4 regions of the Rossellomorea sp. NRS-1567 genome follow, and region 4 is predicted to be linked to each of the others. Evidence: riboswitches for the same ligand, from Rfam matches in the RefSeq annotation. Region 4 holds a riboswitch; each other region holds the start of a gene.
The links. Region 4 has a riboswitch for cyclic di-GMP ahead of ACIFOD_RS08480 (hypothetical protein). Riboswitches for the same ligand answer to the same signal wherever they lie in the genome.
Positions count from the first base shown of each region.

Region 1: it holds a riboswitch for cyclic di-GMP, as region 4 does, so the genes downstream of both, ACIFOD_RS04240 (EAL domain-containing protein) here and ACIFOD_RS08480 (hypothetical protein) in region 4, are expected to answer to the same signal.
Region 2: it holds a riboswitch for cyclic di-GMP, as region 4 does, so the genes downstream of both, ACIFOD_RS12205 (anti-repressor SinI family protein) here and ACIFOD_RS08480 (hypothetical protein) in region 4, are expected to answer to the same signal.
Region 3: it holds a riboswitch for cyclic di-GMP, as region 4 does, so the genes downstream of both, ACIFOD_RS17220 (NAD-dependent epimerase/dehydratase family protein) here and ACIFOD_RS08480 (hypothetical protein) in region 4, are expected to answer to the same signal.

Region 1 is NZ_JBITPL010000006.1:55,845-59,766, reverse strand. It holds gene ACIFOD_RS04250 (P1 family peptidase) at 1-610, shown strand, start outside; gene ACIFOD_RS04245 (DNA-3-methyladenine glycosylase) at 725-1,309, shown strand; cyclic di-GMP riboswitch class II at 1,408-1,488, shown strand; gene ACIFOD_RS04240 (EAL domain-containing protein) at 1,547-2,257, shown strand; gene ACIFOD_RS04235 (ABC transporter permease subunit) at 2,398-3,922, shown strand, end outside.
Region 2 is NZ_JBITPL010000016.1:154,639-158,560, forward strand. It holds gene ACIFOD_RS12185 (hypothetical protein) at 371-544, opposite strand; gene ACIFOD_RS12190 (single-stranded DNA-binding protein) at 569-946, opposite strand; gene ACIFOD_RS12195 (YwpF-like family protein) at 1,215-1,655, shown strand; gene ACIFOD_RS12200 (helix-turn-helix domain-containing protein) at 1,751-2,071, shown strand; gene ACIFOD_RS12205 (anti-repressor SinI family protein) at 2,106-2,243, opposite strand; cyclic di-GMP riboswitch class I at 2,351-2,444, opposite strand; gene ACIFOD_RS12210 (hypothetical protein) at 3,048-3,344, opposite strand; gene fabZ (3-hydroxyacyl-ACP dehydratase FabZ) at 3,547-3,922, opposite strand, start outside.
Region 3 is NZ_JBITPL010000024.1:160,934-164,855, reverse strand. It holds partial or broken gene ACIFOD_RS17225 (BCCT family transporter) at 1-1,008, opposite strand, end outside; cyclic di-GMP riboswitch class I at 1,219-1,302, shown strand; gene ACIFOD_RS17220 (NAD-dependent epimerase/dehydratase family protein) at 1,393-2,046, shown strand; gene ACIFOD_RS17215 (TetR/AcrR family transcriptional regulator) at 2,101-2,955, opposite strand; gene ACIFOD_RS17210 (efflux RND transporter permease subunit) at 3,120-3,922, shown strand, end outside.
Region 4 is NZ_JBITPL010000014.1:113,332-117,253, reverse strand. It holds gene ACIFOD_RS08500 (HAMP domain-containing sensor histidine kinase) at 1-452, opposite strand, end outside; gene ACIFOD_RS08495 (response regulator transcription factor) at 445-1,131, opposite strand; gene ACIFOD_RS08490 (cytochrome c biogenesis CcdA family protein) at 1,141-1,854, opposite strand; gene ACIFOD_RS08485 (class I SAM-dependent methyltransferase) at 1,945-2,514, opposite strand; gene ACIFOD_RS08480 (hypothetical protein) at 2,775-3,056, opposite strand; cyclic di-GMP riboswitch class I at 3,140-3,231, opposite strand; gene ACIFOD_RS08475 (murein hydrolase activator EnvC family protein) at 3,396-3,922, opposite strand, start outside.

The sequences.
Region 1 (3,922 bases), on a different contig from region 4:
GCCTGAAGATGCCCGGGAAGCCATTGTTCATGCACAATCTGGACCTGTCGATGAAGGGTGCGTTGGAGCGGGGACGGGAATGCTTTGTTTCGGTTACAAAGGTGGAATAGGGACGAGTTCCAGGGAGTATACTTTTGGAGGTGAGAAGTATACGGTGGGTGCCCTCGTGTTAACAAATTTCGGTCAGAGGAAAGATCTAAGGGTTCCCATTCTTAACAACGGGGAGGATCAAAATGCACCGGATGGATCAATCATGATCATCCTTGCGACGGATGCACCTCTAAACGAAAGGCAGCTTAAACGACTGGCGAAACGTGCTTCATTCGGCCTTTCAAGAACGGGTTCATATGCAGCTCATGGGAGTGGTGATGTTGTTCTTGCGTTTTCTACTGCACACCGCATTCCACATCAGCCTTCCAGTGATAACACGATTCCGTACGGTTTCATTAAAGAAGACGGACCGATCATCTCTACTCTATTTGAAATGGCAGTGGATAGTGTAGAAGAAGCCATATGGAACTCTCTCTGTAAAGCGGAAACCACAACGGGGAGGAATGGACGGAAGGTGGAAGCGGTGCCTTTAGATTTACTTTATGGACTGGTGAAATAAGAACAGTGTTACCTATTCAGGATTTTTTCTTTAATGAAAATTTATTTAACCAACAAATAAATGGGGTATACCATACATATGTGTACGAATTATTGGTTGAAGGAAGTGACAGTCATGAATGATACCCCTATGCCTCTTTCGTTTTTCCAACAGCCCACTTTGGAACTTGCAAAGTCTTTGTTGGGATGTGTGTTATTGAAAGAGACGGAGGAGGGAACAGCTTCAGGTTATATTGTGGAGACGGAAGCGTACTTAGGGCCAGCGGATCGGGCGGCTCACAGCTATGGGAATAGACGGACGAAGCGGACGGAAGTCATGTTTCAGGAAGCCGGCAGGATCTATACATACGTTATGCATACTCACTGCCTGGTCAATGTAGTGAGCGGGGAAAAAGAGAAACCCGAAGCGATTCTCATTAGAGCGGTCGAACCCCTTGAAGGCTTGGAGCTAATGGAAAGAAGAAGACCGGGTCATGTGAGAAAAAATTGGACAAGTGGTCCAGGAAAGCTGACAAAAGCGTTAGGCATTACAATGGAGGATTACGGGGGCAGCTTTTTGGAACCCCCTCTCATCATTTCAAAGGGATACCAGCCTGAAGACATCGTGGAAGGAAAACGAATTGGAATCGATAACTCGGGAGAAGCCAGGGATTATCCGTGGAGGTTCTGGGTAAAGGGCAATCCTTATGTATCAAGATAATCATTTTTGGGAATTTTCTAATAATCAATTAAAAAATAACCCATAAGTACTATGTTTGTGGTATATTTTTCTTATAAGATAAAATCATATACTGACAATTCGAATGGGAGCTTTGAACCTAAATGATAGATGGGCGCTTACATTTAGGGGAGCTAGTAGCGCAACCGGCCACATACGAACGTAGGAATACGTTTTTGTGTGGTTTTTTTTATAAACTATAGAGAGTATAGGGGTCCTATGAATATCTTTACTATTTTTCAAAACGACTATATTTATCATGATTTTCAGCCCTTATATGAAATGGGCAAGCATCAATCCCTCTATGCATATGAGGGCCTGTTACGAAACAAGTATAACGAAAATCCCGAAAATGTTTTTCAGTCTGCGATGAAAGCCAACATCTTGTATAAGCTTGATACCTTATCCATTTCAAAAGCTCTTGAAAGCTTTACAGAGAAGGGACTGAAGGATTGTAAGTTATTTCTTAATATTTATATCACAACGATTCTTCACCCAAGCTTTCATACCTATTTTTATGACCTGATGAAGAAACATCCGGACATATTGGGGCGTCTCGTGCTGGAGATTAATGAGTCGAGTGCGGAGGAGCTGTGGCAGAACCCAATATTAAAAGAGTCTCTTAAAGAACTTAAGCAATATGGTGTTTGGTATGCGATTGATGACTTCGGGCAAGGGACCTCTTCCATCAAGAAATCCATTGAATATGAACCGGAGATCATTAAACTCGATCGTTATTTTGCTTTGAATCTGGCTCAAGATGATAAGAAACAACGATTCCTTTCCTTTTTTAATCAATTCTACGGTAAGGATACGTTAATTGTGTTAGAAGGCATTGAAACCAAACAGGATATGCAAGTGGCAAAGGATATTGGGATTACAATCGGGCAAGGCTATTATCTGGGAAGGCCGAGTCGATTATTAGCTTAAACAGGAAGGGTGACTCTGAAATGTAGGAGTCACCTTTTTTCGTGGACATCTACTATGAGATTGTCCGAATTAAAATAAAATTGAAAATATTTAACATTTCCATTAAACTGAGGAAAAAGAGAAAAAAAGGGGATCAGGGTATGAGGCTTCTCACATTTCCGCTGAAATTTATGTTCTATTATATTCTCGGATTGATCGGTATTCTAGCCGTGAGTATTGCTCCTGAAGTATTTAAGGAGAAGGGTTTATACAATTTAGTCGGATTCATGGAAGAGTTTTTTAAGTTTGTTTTTGTATTTATGGACGGTGAAAATTGGAGCTATTCTTATAAAGGGATAACAGTCGATTTTCTGGACATGCTTTGGGGACCTTATCTGTATTCTTTACAGATTATCGGTGGAGCATTGGGTTTAGGCCTGGGAACAGCATTTGTCCTTACCATCTTCACAGTGTTTTTGCCCCGATGGGTTACGTCTTCTCTAAAGAAGGTATTAAACCTCTTTGAGACGGTGCCTGACTTAATGTTTGCGTTTATGCTTCAGCTTTTGATTGTCTATGTCTTTAAACATTTTGGCTTTGAATTAATGAGCTTTACAGAGCTCGGAGATGAAAAGATCTTTCTTGCTCCCATCATCACACTATCCATTATTCCCATGATCTCTTTCTTTCGGATTCTTCTTTTTATTATGGAAGAAGAAATGCTTAAGCCGCATATTGAGTTTGCCCAAAGTAAAGGCATGTCGAAAGGCAGAATCCTATTTGCCCACATATTGAAAAATATTTCTCCCAGTCTGTTTTATCATGGAAAGCTGATCATATGGGGGATGCTTTCGAGCTTATTCATCATTGAAACGATTTTCAATATGAGGGGAATCACGTATTATATCGTCCAAGACTTCAGACCAATGGTCATAGCCATCTCACTGATTATGATATACACGCCTTTTTTTGTCGTGTATCAAGGGGTATATCTATGGATTAATCGGGAGGGAAGCGTCGATCACACCAAATATAATAAGGATAAAACGAAGTGGAAAGAATGGAAGATATGGAGCTGGCTTTCTACTATTAGACGGCTTTGGTGGCAGCATATGCATAATGGGAAGTTTGCCGCAGGGTTTAGTGTCATCTTTCTCTTGATTGCTGTCAGTTTCTTTTATCCAATGATGAAAGAAGATCCGATTAAACAAATTCAGTTTATGAAAAATGATGAGGGACGTATCATCAGTGCACCTCCACATAAGCCATTTGGAGAGATGATACTGGGGTCTGATTTCTTCGGTTATAGCATCCTCGACCAACTGATTGTTGGGGCAAAGTATACCCTACTCTTTGCACTGGTTGTCGCTTCTCTAAGGGTGATAGGTGGATTCTATCTTGGAATAGTCTATCATTTTCATTTAAAAGAAAACAGAAAAAAGTGGCTTGATCGCATGGTGGATTCCATTCATTTCCTTCCTTTAAGTCTCATTGCGTATCTTCTATTAAGACCAGTACTTTGGGGATTGCCCGTGTTAGGATGGGATCACTCCATCTTTGAAAGACTCGTTTTCGAAGCTGTCGTGTTAACGATACTTGTGCTCCCGTTAACGACGGTTTTAATAGGAAATGAACTGAAGATATTAGGAAAACAGGATTTTGTTCTGTCGGCGAAGCTCTTAGGGG
Region 2 (3,922 bases), on a different contig from region 4:
GTTGCGCCACTTCCGAGCAAACTTGTGCCACTTCTGGACTTTGTTGTGCCACTTTTAGCGTCTGTTGTGCCAATTCCCACAAAACTCGTGCCAAAATGTGAACAACCGGAATCATTAACATTCACCACGGGAGAAGATCTAATGCAACATCGCTCTCTTACCAATCAAAAAAACGCCGGCTCCCCAAAAGGAAACCGACTCAATATGAAGACAATAAGGGGAATTACTGCTTACGTTACTCACTGCTACACATGTATATTTCTAATGAGGCATATTTGAGGCATGTTGCGATGACCATTGGAATTTGAGACAGCTGCTTATTAGGTTGGTTGGATTGTTCGTATGGAAAGAATTCTGGGTGGAGTTTTTTTTATGACGAGGTTTTCAAAACTGGACTCGGGTATTCGTATCCTTGCTCAAGGGCTGTCACCCGTTGAGATAAATAGAAATTTTCGACGTTTGCTCTTGCTACTTTTTTGATGAGGTCTTCTGTTAACTTTTCCATTCTGTCAATTCTTTGTTCAAGATCTTGCAGTGTGGCCACAACTCCATCTCCCTTAAATAAATATTAAAACGGTAATTCGATTGGCTCTTTCTTGCTTGGCTCTGGTGCTTCTGCAGTTTCCCTTCTGCTGTCCATAAAGCGGACATTTTCAGCCACGACTTCGGTTACATACGTTCGTTTTCCTTGATCGTTATCAAAATAACGGGTTTGGATTCGACCGGTCACGCCAACGACAGATCCTTTCCGGCAGTATTTCTCCGTATTGTCTGCTGCCCGGTTCCATATGGTGCAGAGCACGAAGTCTGTCTCAATTTGGCCTTTTTGATTCTTGTAGTTACGATTCACAGCTATCGTAGCGTTAAGTATCGATTTTCCTTCCAATGTTTTTCTTGCTTCAGGATCTTTGGTCAGCCTTCCAACGAGGGTCACTTGGTTGATCAATTGTATTCTTTCCTCCTTTCTCTTAAGCTGCTTTCATCTTACAATCTTCTGTCTCATCTTGTAAAATCGTGAATTTCCGAAATTCGAGGCAAAAATGGCTTGAATTTCGGAAATTCCCCTAGGGAGATTTTACGTTTTTTACTCAAAAACGGGGCCAAAATCACAAAATTGCATCTTTCGTCCTTTTTTTTCATTGAGGAATTTGTTAGGGAAACAATTCCTACTATGATATAATTTTATAAAACCTTTAAATGGGAGATGTTCGTTCATGAAAACCTTTAAAGTTATTTCACTGCAAGTAGTGGAGAACGATGAACTGCGTGACTTTGAGATAGTGGACGGTCTGATTATTAATAAAGAGGATGGGCAAAGTACGTGGCTTGTCGAAACGTACTTGTCGAATAAATATATCGAGTTCTTTCAAGAGGCTCAGCAACGAAAGGAAGATTTGGAAATCCAGGTCGTGATTTCTAATAAGGCCAATGACCCGGCTGCGTTCATGACTACAATCCGTTGTATTAAAGAGATGGATGAGCATATCAGTATTATGTTTGAGGGGAAATTGAAAAAACAGAGGAATGAATATGCAGAATTACTCCTTGATGACTTAGTACAAAAAGGATATTCGGGCGAAGAGTTAATCCGTGAGTTCCGTGAGAAAATGGTATCGAAGCCAAGGATTCCGGCAACGGCAAAACCTAGCGTTTAATTGTACAAAATTATGTAATATTCATCTGTTTGATTATGATATAATTGTATTAATATTGTGGCTTCTTATATGAAGTTCTTAGGTAGGTGTTCCCTGTGATTGGAGAAAGAGTAAAGAAATACAGACAAGAAAAACGCATGTCCATGACAGAGCTTGCTGATAAAGCCGGTGTTGCAAAGTCATACTTGAGTTCAATAGAGCGTAACCTTCAACAAAACCCTTCTATCCAATTCCTTGAGAAAGTTTCAGCTGCTTTAGGGATTCCGATGGATGCTCTTTTACACGATCTACCAGATGATCAAAATATCGATCATGAGTGGCTTAAGATTGCAGAAGAAGCCATGGATTCTGGAATTACCAAGGAGCAGTTCAGGGAATTCATTGAATTTAACAAGTGGAAATTAGGCAATAAATAAAGTCTTGCGAGGGATTCGCAAGACTTTATTTATATTAAATCACTTTGTACTCGGCTTTTACGTCCTGGGGTCGCTTTTGTAAATACTCCCTAATCTGTTCCTTAGAAATACCTGCTTCTAAAGCTTGTCTGACCAAATCTACCCATTCTTGATCCAATACTTTGTTCCCCAATTTGTTTCCCCTCCTAAAATACACTAAACGTATTCCAGGCAATCCAGCCGCCGTCGTATTAATATGGAGCATCTAACTATCACTTAATCCAAGTATGTGTAAAAAATTATGTAAGTCTTACAGACGAGTGATATATACTATTAATACTGTAGACCTGTGACTTTGCGTCCCCACTTTTCAATGGGTTTGCCTTTTTCTGATCCTGTCTTTATCTTTGATATACCAATAGTACCACTTTTTGTTAATATTTTTTGTCTTTTCTGATATCTTTTTTACACTTTTTTCCTACAACAGCATACTTTTTCCGACAAATACTCTGTTAATTTTTAAATATAGAGAGGATTTTTGCTATTCTATAATATGATTCGTCGAAACTTCAAAAATACTTTTGACCCATCCCTTTTTTGTAAGCCTCTAATTTTTTTCTTAATGGAAGTATATTGCCAAGCCTTAGAGAAGATGCATAAAAAGGTGAATTTGTTAAATTATTTCCACATGAGGGGCATATCCAATCGCCTAATTCAGTGCTACTAAAAGAGGAACGTGTACATCTACTACATACTTTTTTATACATACAACACCCCTATTGAGTTTTTTGTTCATTATAGTGAACAAAATTAATTATATACCAATTAATAGGTAATTCAACTTTATTTTTCCATAAAACACACTGAAAATAAGTACTATCCTTGAAATATCTTTTAATTGCTTAAAATCCCTAACTTTATCGTTCTTAATAGAGAATTCCTGTTTTAACTCTAAAAAATAAAGCGCAGAAGCTTTTAGCCTCTGCGCTCAACTCTATTACTCGTCCTTCTTATCCTGATCCTGCATATCCTTATCATCTTCTACAGCATCTTCCTCAGGCGTGTTATTATCCTTCGCTGCATCTTTGTCGCCTTGCTCGTTTTTGTCCTCTGATTCAGGGTAATTTTCTTCACCCATGTCCCCGTTATTTTCGTTCATGCCATCATCTTCAGGCACTTCTTCTTCTGTTGGAGCCTCGTCTTCCGGAGGTGGCTCCTGATTTGCGTTACATCCTACAAGAAGCATGGCAGCAAGTGCTGAACCACCAAGAATGGATAATAATTTTTTGCTCATGATGTATTACTCCTTTCTAACGTGTATGTTAGTTAATGTAAGACCGTTACTTTGGTCTTTCGTTAGCATTCCCTGAAAATGAATTAATTTGCATTTTGAGAGAAATTTTTTGGGGAAATTGGATTTTGAGCAAGTGAAGAGTTGAAACCAAAAAAAATGGACCTGAAGTGAACGAATCACAACAAGCCCAGTTTGCACATTTTTATTGTTTATCTCCTAAAGCGAACATCATTTCTAATTCGCAGGCAACCTCACCATCAACCGTCGCCACGCCTTTTCCTTTACCGATCGGCCCTTTAAAACGGATCATTTCAACTTCAAGTCTCAGCTGGTCTCCCGGTTTCACTTGACGCTTGAAGCGACATTTATCAATGCCTGTGAAAAAAGCTAAACGCCCGCGGTTATCTTCCACTTTCAGCATGGCCACAGCACCGACCTGAGCAAGTGCCTCCACAATCAACACACCTGGCATTACAGGGTAATCAGGGAAATGCCCATTGAAGAATTCCTCATTCGCAGTAACATTCTTAATCCCAACCGCTTTCTTGCCATCTTCCACTTCAAGAATTCTATCCACC
Region 3 (3,922 bases), on a different contig from region 4:
CAAGAATAGCCATCATAGGTCCATACCCAATGAACCATCCCCAGAAAAACACGGTCCAGCTCCCCAACCAACTTGTATCCGACCGGAATGTACTGATCTGAATAAAGTGATCCACATAGTACCCGAATGAGGAGACGAAGGAATCGATAATGAATCCTCCGGGACCGAATAGTAAGACGAATAGAATCAATCCGAAGGCCAAGCGTACATTAAAATTACTCAGGATTTGTATACCTTTATGAATTCCTGTCGCAGCTGACACGGTGGAGACAATCACTAAACAGATAATGATGGCAAGCTGCGTGGAGAACTGGTCAGTATGCCGAAAAGAGTAGACAGACCGTAACTAGCCTGTAAACCGAGGAATCCAATCGGTCCGATTGTACCAGCCGCTACAGCAATAATGGCAAATGCATCAATGAACGTTCCAAGGATGCTCGTTTTAAGCTTTTCGCCGAATATGGGATATAGCAGAGTTCGCGGTTTCAGTGGCATCCCTCTATGGTAATGGCCGTACATCATAACGACGGCACTCAAAGTTCCTAAGATTGCCCAAGCGAGAAAGCCCCAGTGCATATAACTTTGTGCCAAGGCAGGCATGATTGCTTCCTGGGTTTTAGCAGTGATTCCTTCATGCATTGGAGGAACCGTCATAAAGTGATACATTGGCTCAGCAGCTGCCCAGAACACGCCGCCCCCTGCAAGTAAGGTTGCCATTATGATCGATAACCATTTATACGTTCCAATCTCCGGTTTTTCCATAAACCCTAACCGTACATTCCCATATTTAGAGAATGCAATGTAAAGTGCCACAAGAAAATGCAGTAGCATTAACACCTGCCAGAAAGCACCAAAGTATTTCGAAGACCAGGCGAAGCCTCCATTCACAAATGCGGTTACGCTGTCTAGACTTAGAAAAGCTGCGATAACGAAAGCGATTAATAATCCTCCACTGATGGCAAATACGGGCCAATCAATTTTGGATGTGTAATGATTTTTAGTAGACATATAAGACAAATGCTCCTTTATTTTTTTCCTATGAAAAAACACAAGCTCCTACTATCTCACAGGTAGAAAAGAGTTGTAAAGAAAAAGAATGAAATTGAGCATAGACAATTTATGTTAGGGTTTCACATATAAAGGTAAGTTATCCTTTTTCGGAAATTTCATCTTTTCAATAAAGGAAAAAACTCTATACTTAAAAGGAAGAATAAAACAAACTGAAAAAGGCAAACTTGTTGAAAGACAAGGAAACAAAGTGATGGGCCTGCCACTCTTTGGAATGGTCGCCAAGCTGCCAGCCGCATCCGACAGGTATTTCTGTTCACCACTACAAAGGCTGGAATAGGTTATTGAAATAAACATGTCACTAAAAAGAGAGAGGGAATGCAGATGACAAAGGTTGCCCTAGTTGCAGGATCCACAGGTTTGGTTGGTTCACACCTGATTGAAATACTGATCAAGAGTCCCGAGTATAAAAAAGTGATTTCGTTCGTGAGAAGAAGCAGCGGGGTGAAGCATGAGAAGTTGGATGAACGAATCATCCCATTCGATCAGATGAAGCTCCTGCCACACGAGGAAATCGATGATGTATTTTGTTGTCTTGGAACGACCATCAAGAAAGCGCAGACGAAGGAAGCGTTTAGAGAGGTAGATTACGAGTACCCCGTTCAACTAGGAAGGCTCGGTAAAGACCATGGAGCCAAACAATATATGGTCATATCAGCTATTGGGGCGAGTTCCGCTTCACCGTTCTTTTATAGTAAGGTGAAAGGGGAGCTCGAGGAAGACTTAATAGCCCTGTATTATCCCGCCCTGCACATTTTCAGGCCATCCCTTCTTTTAGGGGAAAGAGATGAATTCCGCCTTGGGGAAAAAGCGGGAGAACTCTTCTCCAGAGCCATCCGCCCGGTAATGGTAGGCAGGCTGAAAAAATACAGAAGCATTTCGGGACGTCAGGTGGCTTATGGAATGTACCGTGCCGCCAATTGCCCTGACGGTGAAAAAGTAACCTTCCATGAATCGGATCAAATTCAGCAGCTGTAGAATAACATCAGCAAAACAAAAGACCCGCACTTGAACTAAGCGGGTCTTTCGCGGTCAGAATGCATAAAAATGTCTCAAGGCATTCACGAGATGCTTCAGTGACAGGTCCTCTTCAAGATTCACAATCATTCCTTTGATGACGACCGGCCGGGTTCCATCCTTTTGAATTTCCTCTTGAATGACTTCCAACGAAATTTTGGTGTTTTCGTCCTCTGCTACTTCACGTGCATCCTCGATCATATGAACAAGTGTAGACTCATTGATCCTGTTAGATAAAGTGAAATCCTTTACCAGATCCTCCACTTTTTCAAAGGAAAGGACAGGCTGATCCCCGCTTTTTAGTAGACCTTCCACCAAATCATCCGTACGTTTCAAAATGAATCGGGATAAATAGGCAAAATCCAATTCGATTTTATCAAGCATCACCAATTCTAAATAAGAATGGAAAAAACCTTGAATCATCATGGTGATATCCCAGAAGTAGGGCTCGATTTTCTTTCCGTATATCCCATATAATCTTCTTTTATAATAGCGATGGGTGTCCATTTTCATCTCACTGAGGAGATCATGGATTTCATCGTTAAACGGCATGGCATTCTCTCTGATCTGCATGATGATGAACTCTTTATGTTTACAGATTTCAATAAACTGACACTCTAATTGCTTTTGGAATTTTTCATAAGGAGGCAAATCCTCGTCTTCAATCTCATTTACTTTAGCCGTGATCATTTTAAAATAGTAATTCATGATGGCTAACAGAAGGGCTTCCTTTGATTTGAAATACAAATAGAATGCACCTTTTGATATCTCACACTCGTTCACGATTTCTTGCACCGAGGTGGCGTTAAATCCTTTTGTGGCAAACAGCTTGATCGATGTTTCAATAATTAATTTCTCTTTTTCCTTCATGCTTTCCTCTCCTTGATAAACTCCTTACCTTCATTATGACCGATTGGTCACAAAAAATAAACCTTTTCTTTTATAAGTATATTGACTTATGACTGTACGGTCAGTTATATTAGATTGTGTTATGACTAGTCGGTCAGAAAAATGATAGAAGGGACGAATAAAGAGTGAATAGTATTATTAATTTCGTACTCAAGAATAAGTTTGCCGTATGGTTAATGACCATCATCGTCATTATTGCAGGCTTATATTCAGGATTTAATATGAAACTCGAAACCTTACCAAACATTAATACCCCGATTGTAAGTGTTACGACGGTGTATCCGGGAGCCACTCCTGAAGATGTAGCCGAAAAGGTTTCTGAACCAATCGAAAAACGTTTGAAGAATTTAAATGGGGTAAATGTTGTCAGCTCCACGTCTTATCAAAATGCTTCAGCCGTTCAGATAGAATACAAGTTTTCGAAAGATATGGACGAAGCAAAGACTGAAGTGGAAGATGCTCTTTCGGATCTCCCTTTTCCAGAAGGGGTGAATGAGCCGGAGGTATCAAGATTAAGCTTTAACGCTTTCCCGATCATCGCACTCAGTGTAGCAAATGAGGACCAATCTCTTGCTCAATTAACTTCGACTGTAGAAGAAACAATCGTACCACAGTTAGAAGGAGTGGATGGGGTAGCATCTGTTCAAGTTTCAGGTCAACAAGTTCAAGAAGCACAAGTCGTTTTTGATCAGGAAAAGCTTGTTCAATACGGCTTAACCGAAGAAACGGTCCAGAATATGATCAAAGGTTCTAATGTGACAGCACCATTAGGACTTTACACGTTTAAAGACAGTCAAAAATCTGTGATGGTTGATGGAAATATTACAACGATCGAAGATTTGAAAGAGATGAAGATTCCTGTGATGCCTTCAGCTGGGTCCATGGAAGCTCCACAAGGGCAAACGCAAACACCCGGGGGACAAACTCC
Region 4 (3,922 bases):
AAATTCGTCAGGGGGGTTCTTAATTCATGAGACAGATCTCTCAGCAAACGATTTTGCTTTGCTTTTATGATAGCCGTTCTTTCTGATAGTTCATTGAAGGCATCATTCAGTTCTTTCACCTCATAGATCAGTGGATTCTTTAGCTTTGTCGGGTGCTTCCCTTTTTGCAGCTCTTGAGTTGCTGCGGTTAATTTTTTTAGAGGATGAATCAACCATTTTAATAAAATGAAATGAAATCCACCTGCAAGGATGAATGCCAAAATACTTACTTTCACTAAATACTGATTTAGAAGGATTTCTAAGTCAGTTCCTGTAATCTCTTGCTGATTCACTAGTGTACATGCATAGTTTTTAACAGTGAATCCTGCAATGACAATGACTATGGCAATGATGATTGTGTTAAGGAAAGTCAACTGGGTGAAGACCCCCCACACTTTTTTCCTCTTAAGCATCAAACTTATACCCCATCCCTCTAACGGTTTGGATAAATGGTTGACGCGTCAATTCTTGAAGTTTTTGACGAAGGTGGCGGATATGGACATCAATCGTTCGTTCCGAAACCACTTTTTGATTCATGTCATACAGGGAATCAAGAATCTGTTGTCTTGAAATCACTTGACCAGCATGCGTCATTAAAAAGTGAAGGATCCTGAATTCGAAAGTCGTTAATTCCAGGACGTCCCCTTTATAGGTGACCTCACCCTTCAAAGGCTTCAACGTCAACCCTTTCCTACTGAGCTTCTGGCAGCGTGTCCCTGTTCTGCGCAGCACAGTGTCCACGCGGGTAACGAGCTCAGATGGACTAAATGGCTTTGTGACATAATCATCCGCTCCAGCTTTCAACCCATAAATCCGCTCTTCTTCATTCGTTTTTGCCGTAACGAAAATAATGCCGATATCACTTTTCTCTTCTTCCCGTATCCACCTGCAAAGCTCTTCTCCTTGAGTTTTCGGAAGCATCAAGTCCAGTATCGCAAAGCATGGGTCATGTTCTTTGAACAGTTGTTTCCCTTCTTCACCATCACTTGCTTCAAATACCTCGTATCCTTCTTTTTCGAGGAAGAGCTTGATTAGCTTACGGATCTTCATATCGTCTTCAACAATCATAATCGTCTTATTTTGAACCTTCATACTATCCCCCTATGTTGAGAAGAGACTAAATACGGATAGATACGAGCTGATTTGCTGCATCTTCCCACTGAACACCAGAAATCCCAATGCAATCATCAATGCTCCATTGATTTTAGAAAGCTTTGGTAAGATTTTATTGACCACTTTCATTACGGTAAATGTCTTCGTGATCAGCAGTGAGATCAGCAGGAACGGTACCGCCAAACCAAGCGAATACACAATGAGCAGCACGACTCCCTGAGTCAATGTACTGCTGGCACTTGCTAGTAAAAGAATGGAAGAAAGGGTTAATCCCACACATGGTGACCATCCGCTGGCAAAGGCCATGCCCAGCAGGATAGAACCCACAGCTGTCCCTTTTTTCCTTGTTTCAAGCTTTCTCGTATCTTTCATTAAGAAAGAAAAGCTAAGCCAGCCCATCATCTGTAAACCAAATACAATAATCAGAATCCCTGCAATCTGTTCAATATAAATCCGATATTCTGAGAAAATCTCTCCAAGGAAGCTGGCAGAGGCCCCCATTAGAATGAAGATGAGGGAAAATCCTGCAATAAAACCAAATGACCTAAGTAAGACCACCGATCTTTCCACCTGCATTTGTCCTTCTCTTGCCTGTCCACCTGTTAAATGACTTACGTAAGCCGGGAGAAGCGGAAACACACAAGGTGAAAAAAAGGATAGTGCCCCGGCGGCTAATGCAAACCAAATCGATACTTCCGTCATACTGTTCACTCCTTTACATGAACAGTATGAACAGGAAATGTTAATGTTTGATTAAGATAGCTATCTTTATTTCCTGTATATCGATGCTCCCTACCCTTTTTTCACGACAATATAATAAACCGATGGATGCAAGTGACCTAATATTGTATGGAACCCGGATGATTGGAGCTGTCGATCGAGTTCCCCGGAAGAAATCCGATGATCTAAAGGTGGTCCCATTTCTGAATCTACCTTTTCCCAATCCAGGATCAGCCAAATTCCATCTTCCTTCAGCATATCGTGTAGATCCTGAAATACTTTGATCAGGTCGGGAACTTCGTGCAAGACAAAGGCGGATACGATTTTATCCAAGGTACCTTTGTTGAAGCTGAGGTATTCCAGGGATGATTTCACATACACGATATTGTCTACATTTTCTTCGTTTGCACGGTGTTTCAGGTATTCCAGCATCTCCTGCTGCAGATCTACTGCCTGGACCTTTGTTTCAACCGTTTTGGCAATGGGGAGAGTCAGATAGCCATTTCCACAGCCTAAGTCGGCTACGATATCGTCTTTATTGAGTTTGAGAAGTTCGAGTGCTTGGTCCACTGGTACGAGCTCCTGACGTTTTGGATCGAGGAGCTTTGAAGCTTTATGATGTTCGAATAAATCTCCTGTCATTTAGATTCCTCCGTTCGGTAAATATACCCTATTATGTATTAGTATCTTAAATTCTACATATACAAGCAAGTTATTTACTCATAGTGTATCCTATATGAGAATTATTACAGATTTACAGAAAGAGTGTGTGTCTAATCATTGAAATATGCACGAACTACTCCCATATGAGATGACTGTATATTAGGAACAAGGGCTTGAAGAGCAATTACTGCCTGTTACATAAATAAAACCGAATGCCGGATTGGATCCGCATTCGGTTTTTATGCTGCTTTTAATCCTTCTAAAATAAGCATAAAGTATGTAACTGTATTTCCACCACGGCGATGGATGATTTCAATGTCGTTTAGTATCCTCTTAACCTCTTCTGAGCCGAGATTTTCAATAATCATCTCGGTGATCTCTTCTGCTGAATATTCACCAACATAGGTGTACTTTAATGCAGTACGGTTCCTTCTACAAAAACTTCTTAATTGCCTTTTTAATTCAGTCGATTCCAACATCATCATCCTTACTACAGATTCAAATCCTACTATACTGGACATATAGATAAAAAAATCCCACCAAAAAGGCAGGCGAAATGATACTAATAAAGCGTCCTAATTAGTATTCATTGTAATCCATTGTTTTCGGTAACCCGGCGATCATTATTTTAAGATAAAAAATGGAAGACCCGTGGTTTTGCGTCCTAATTTTTCAATTAGTTTGCCTTTTCGAAGGACTATACAAATCAAGGTAATATAGTTGTCATTATACTAGAAGAAAAAGGATATGAAAACAGTCATGAGAATAATATTCCATTCCATTTCCTTACATCTTTATGTAATACAAAAAAAATGAATTATATCCATAAAAGAAACCCCGCTCATGGCGGGGTTTTCTAATTAAAAGTTAATATATTGACGTGGATTTACAGCATTGGATTTCGATGCATTCCATGAACCTGCGTGAAGTTCAAAGTGTAAATGCTGACCGAAAGAGTATCCTGTGTTACCCATGTAACCAATTCTGTCACCTTTGTTCACTGCTTGTCCAGAGCTTACTGATGAAGAAGCCATGTGGGCATAAACCGTTGTGAAGGTTTGACCATTAATTGAGTGAGTGATGTAAACTACATTTCCATAGCTTGAGCTGTACTGACTCTTGATGACATATCCATCAGCTGCTGCTGAGATTGGAACACTGCCTCTTGCCGCGATATCTGTACCATAATGGAAACGTTGCTTACCGTTCAATGTGTCCCAGCCAAAGTTTGTTGTAATCGTTCCATAAGCTGGAGCTGTCCAGGCACCGGCACTTACTGGTGCACTTGGAGCTGATGGGGCAGGGGCAGGTGCTGCAGAAGAAGAACCACCACCGCTATTGCTGCTCGCAGTTGCTTGTTGTTGTTCTGCTGCACGTTTTGCCGCTT